DNA from 2 places in the Kitasatospora sp. NPDC036934 genome. Region 2 is predicted to be linked to the other one. Evidence: riboswitches for the same ligand, from Rfam matches in the RefSeq annotation. Region 2 holds a riboswitch; the other holds the start of a gene.
What was found. A riboswitch is a leader RNA that binds a small molecule or an ion and turns the genes downstream of it on or off. The one in region 2 is predicted to bind glycine.
Positions count from the first base shown of each region.

Region 1 (2,452 bases), on a different contig from region 2:
CCCGGCGGCGCGGCCCGGGACGACGGCGGTGACGGTGTCGAAGAACTCGCCGTGCAGCAGCTCGACGCCTCCGGCCCGCAGACCCTCGGCGAGGGCGGCGGCGTAGCGGTGGGTGCGCCGGGCGATGTCGGCCAGGCCGTCCGGGCCGTGGTAGACGGCGTACATCGAGGCCATCACGGCGAGCAGCACCTGGGCGGTGCAGATGTTGCTGGTGGCCTTCTCGCGGCGGATGTGCTGCTCGCGGGTCTGCAGCGCCAGGCGGTAGGCGCGGTTGCCGTCGGCGTCGACGGAGACGCCGACCAGGCGGCCGGGCAGCGAGCGGGCGTACTCGGCGCGCACCGAGAGGTAGCCGGCGTGCGGACCGCCGAAGCCCATCGGCACGCCGAAGCGCTGCGAGGTGCCGCAGGCGATGTCGGCGCCCAGCGCGCCCGGGGACTTGAGCAGGGTCAGCGCCAGCAGGTCGGCGGCGACGGCGACGATCGCGCCCAACCCGTGGGCCCGCTCGATCACCGGGGTGAGGTCGCGGACCACGCCGGTGGCGCCCGGGTACTGCAGCAGCACGCCGAAGACGCCGCGCTCGGCGATCTCGGCCGGGATGCCCCCGGACAGGTCGGCGACGACGACCTCGACACCGGTCGGCACGGCGCGGGTGTTGATCACCGCGACGGTCTGCGGCAGGGTCTCGGCGTCGACCAGGAAGACGCCGCCCTTGACCTTGGTGACGCGGCGGGCCAGCGCCATCGCCTCGGCGGCCGCGGTGCCCTCGTCCAGCAGCGAGGAACCGGAGGTGGGCAGGCCGGTCAGGTCGGAGACCAGGGTCTGGAAGTTGAGCAGCGCCTCCAGGCGGCCCTGCGAGATCTCCGGCTGGTACGGGGTGTAGGCCGTGTACCAGGCCGGGTTCTCCATGACGTTGCGCAGGATCACCGGCGGGGTGAAGGTGCCGTAGTAGCCCAGGCCGATCATCGGCTGGAGCACCTGGTTGCGGCCGGCCAGCTCGCGCAGCTCGGCGAGGACCTGCGCCTCACTGCGGCCCGCGGGCAGGTCCAGGGCGGTGATGGAACGGATCGCCTCGGGAACGGCGGTGGCGGCGAGCTCGTCCAGCGAGCCGTAGCCGACGGACGCCAGCATCTTCTCCTGCGCGGCGGCGTCAGGGCCGATGTGGCGGTTCTCGAAGGGGCTGGCCAGCTCAAGCTCGGTGAGGGTCGAGGCGCTGGTGGGGCGTCCCGCGTTCGGCTGGGCGTTCATGGTGGTCGAGGCCTCCTGGTCACGGACCGGCGGGGGTACGCACGCCGACCGGCCGACGCCGCTGCGGACAGCGGACCGGCCTGGGCGGACGGACCCGAAAGGCCTCCCCCTCTGTCATCGGGACCTGAGAGCTTCGCCCGCACGTCGCGCTGTGGCGCTCCGTCGGCTTGCACCGTCGGTGAGGGTGGTGATCGCCGGCTCCCGCGCCGACGCTCCTGCCCTGCTTTCCAGAGTGACCTATCCCGCACGGTACGGATGCCTGAGAGATTCCGGGGAGGAGTTGCTCCTTCGGCGCCTCGACCAGCGGTTTTCGCTGTCGGGGACTCTCCCGAGCGGGCTCGGCGGTCGCGGCCCAGGGTACCAGCGGGCGGCCCTGCGATCACGGGTGCGTCGGGTCACTCCGGGTCTACGCGCGTCCCCCGTACGGAGCAGCCCGGACCCGTCCGGCCGCACCCCGGTCGCGCACGTCCGGTTCATGGCTTTTGGTGTGAAGTGGCGGACGGGACGGGTGCTCCGGCCGCCTTACCTGCGGGAGTTCCGCAGGCGCAGCGCTTGGAGGAAAGAGTGCAGACCGACATCGACCCCCGAGACCTCATCGGCCACAAGGCGGTCGACCGCAACGGAGACAAGATCGGCACGATCGACGAGGTGTACCTGGACGACGCCACCGGCCGGCCGGAGTGGGCGGCCGTCCGCACCGGCATCTTCGGCCGGGACGCCTTCGTCCCGCTCACCACGAGCGAGTTCTCCGGCGAGGAACTCCGGGTGCCCTACGACAAGTCGCTGGTCAAGGACTCGCCGGACTTCGGCGTGGGCCAGCACCTCTCGCCCGCCCAGGAGCTCCAGCTCTACCGCTACTACGGGCTCGACACCCCGGTGGACGGCCGCCCGGCCAAGGGTGAGCCCGCCCGGGCGGCCCAGCCCGACCTCGACTTCGGCACCACCTCGGCCGCCGCGGCCGCCAAGCCGCTCGCCTTCCACTCCCCCGAACCCGGCCCGACCATGACCACCGTCGCCACCACGACGGCCACCAGCACCGACACCACCACGGAGGCCCACGTGCGGACCCTCAGCACCCCCGCACCGGTCGCCAACGGCACGGTGACCGCGCCGGCCGCCACCCCGGCGGTCGAGCCGAAGCACCGACCGGCCCCGTCCGCAGTCGGTCCGACCGGCACCGCCGCCGCCTCTGCCCCCAACGGCCCGG
Region 1 is NZ_JBVJQR010000022.1:14,067-16,518, reverse strand. Features, by position in the region: gene gcvP (aminomethyl-transferring glycine dehydrogenase) at 1-1,245, opposite strand, end outside; glycine riboswitch at 1,350-1,481, opposite strand; glycine riboswitch at 1,483-1,586, opposite strand; gene ACZ7BZ_RS28550 (PRC and DUF2382 domain-containing protein) at 1,810-2,452, shown strand, end outside.
Region 1: it holds a riboswitch for glycine, as region 2 does, so the genes downstream of both, gcvP (aminomethyl-transferring glycine dehydrogenase) here and gcvT (glycine cleavage system aminomethyltransferase GcvT) in region 2, are expected to answer to the same signal.

Region 2 (2,452 bases):
GCTGCAGGAACACCTCCTGGGAGGAGAACACCGGCACGTACGGTGCCCCGGCCAGCTCGATGGTCGGCAGGTCCAGCCCCTGCCCGGTCGGGTCGCCCCCGGCCGGCAGCGGGATCCACACCTGGCTGCGGGCCAGCACCTCGACCACCCGCGGGGTCGCCCCCGGGTCGCCCAGCGCGGCCGTCAGCACCTGCTCCAGCTCGTTCGCCGGCCACGCGCCGCCCGACGGCGCCGCCTCCGGCCCGCCCCACCCCTGCTGCTGCTCCACCGGGTACTCCATGCGCCGCCGATCCGGCCTGCCGCCGGGTCGGCCGCCCACTGCTGCGCCGACGCGCAAGAGTTTAGGGCCCGTGTTCGCCTTGGCGTCGTGTGACCGGGTCCCCTCTCCCCTCCTCCGCGAGGACGTGCCATGATGTGCGCGTCCGACGGCATGCGCCGCGGGCCCCCACAACTCCACACCGGCCGCTCGAACCCGCGCGGGAGAGCCCGGAGTGCCCCTCATCGGGGCACGGCCGGCGCCGAAGGAGCAAGTCCTCCCCGGAATCTCTCAGGCCCCCCTACCGCGCGGGTTAGGCACATCTGGAAAGCGGCGTACGGCCCCGCCGTACGCCCACCCACGGTGCAAGCCGCCGCCCTGTCCCCGATGCTGGAACCAGCCGATGCTGGCACCGGCTGAGGGCAGGCGGGCGGTGAAGCTCTCAGGTTCGACGACAGATGGGGAGACCCACGCCGCCGCATGCCCGCGCGCGGGGTCGGTCCCGAGCGGGTCCGGTCCGGCGCGCGCCCCTGAGTGCCCCGACCGAGGAGTTCCTGGCCATGTCGTCCCTCCGCCTGACCGCGCTCGACGCGCTGCACCGCGCCCTCGGCGCGACCATGACCGACTTCGCCGGCTGGGACATGCCGCTGCGCTACGGCAGCGAGCGCGAGGAGCACCTCGCCGTCCGCACCAAGGCCGGCCTGTTCGACCTCTCGCACATGGGCGAGATCACCGTCACCGGCCCGCAGGCCGGCGAGATGCTGGACCACGCGCTGGTCGGCTTCGTCTCCGCGCTCGGCGAGCTGCGCGCCCGCTACACCATGATCTGCGCCGAGGACGGCGGCATCCTGGACGACCTGATCGTCTACCGCCTGCGCGCGGACGCCTTCCTGGTCGTCGCCAACGCCTCCAACGCCCAGCTGGTGCTGGACGAGCTGATCGCCCGCGCCAAGGGCTTCGACGCCGTCGTCACCGACGACCGCGACACCTACGCGCTGATCGCCGTCCAGGGCCCGGAGGCCACCGCCATCCTGGCGGAGACCACCGACGCCGACCTGCCCGGCCTGAAGTACTACGCGATCCTCCCGGCCCAGGTGGCCGGCAAGGAGGTGCTGCTGGCCCGCACCGGCTACACCGGCGAGGACGGCTTCGAGATCTTCTGCCGGCCGGTCGACGCCGAGCCGGTCTGGCAGGCGCTGACCGCCGCCGGCGAGGGCCGCGGCCTGGTCCCGTGCGGCCTGTCCTGCCGCGACACGCTGCGCCTGGAGGCGGGCATGCCGCTGTACGGGCACGAGCTGTCCACCGACCTGACCCCGTTCGACGCCGGCCTGGGCCGGGTCGTCCGCTTCGACAAGACCACCAACGAGGGCGCGTTCGTCGGCCGCAAGGCGCTGGAGCAGGCCGCCGCCGCGGCCGAGTCCAACCCGCCGAAGGTGCTGGTCGGCCTGGTCTCCGAGGGCAAGCGGGTCCCGCGCGCCGAGTACACCGTGGTCTCCGCCGACGGCGCCCCGATCGGCCGGATCACCTCGGGCGCGCCGTCCCCGACCCTGGGCAAGCCGATCGCGATGGCCTACGTCGACGCGGCCCACGCCGCCCCCGGCACCGCCGTCGCGGTGGACGTGCGCGGCAAGCACGAGCCGGTCGAGGTCGTGGCGCTGCCGTTCTACAAGCGCGCCCGCTGAGGCCCCTGCCGACCCCGGTTTTCCCATAGGCGCACGTCGGAGCCGTCCGCGCGGCGGCCCGCTGCGTCGTACCCGCTTCCCATCCTGGAGAATGACGCCATGAGCAACCCCCAGCACCTGCAGTACACCAAGGAGCACGAGTGGCTGACGGCCGCCGAGGACGGTGTCTCGACGGTCGGCATCACCAAGCACGCCGCCGACGCCCTCGGTGACATCGTCTATGTGCAGCTCCCCGAGGTCGGCGACGCCGTGACCGCCGGAGAGACCTGTGGCGAGCTGGAGTCGACCAAGTCGGTCAGCGACCTGTACTCCCCGGTGACCGGCGAGGTCACCGAGGTCAACCAGGACGTCCTGGACGACAACAGCCTGGTCAACAGCGCCCCGTTCGAGGGCGGCTGGCTGTTCAAGGTCCGCGTGGAGGCCACCGACACGCTGCTCAGCGCCGCCGAGTACGACGCGCTCACCCACGCCGAGGGCTGAGCCCCCGCCGGGACGGGCCGCAGCACGGCGGTCC
Region 2 is NZ_JBVJQR010000010.1:241,037-243,488, reverse strand. Features, by position in the region: gene ACZ7BZ_RS17840 (enhanced serine sensitivity protein SseB C-terminal domain-containing protein) at 1-280, opposite strand, end outside; glycine riboswitch at 468-573, shown strand; gene gcvT (glycine cleavage system aminomethyltransferase GcvT) at 817-1,938, shown strand; gene gcvH (glycine cleavage system protein GcvH) at 2,038-2,418, shown strand.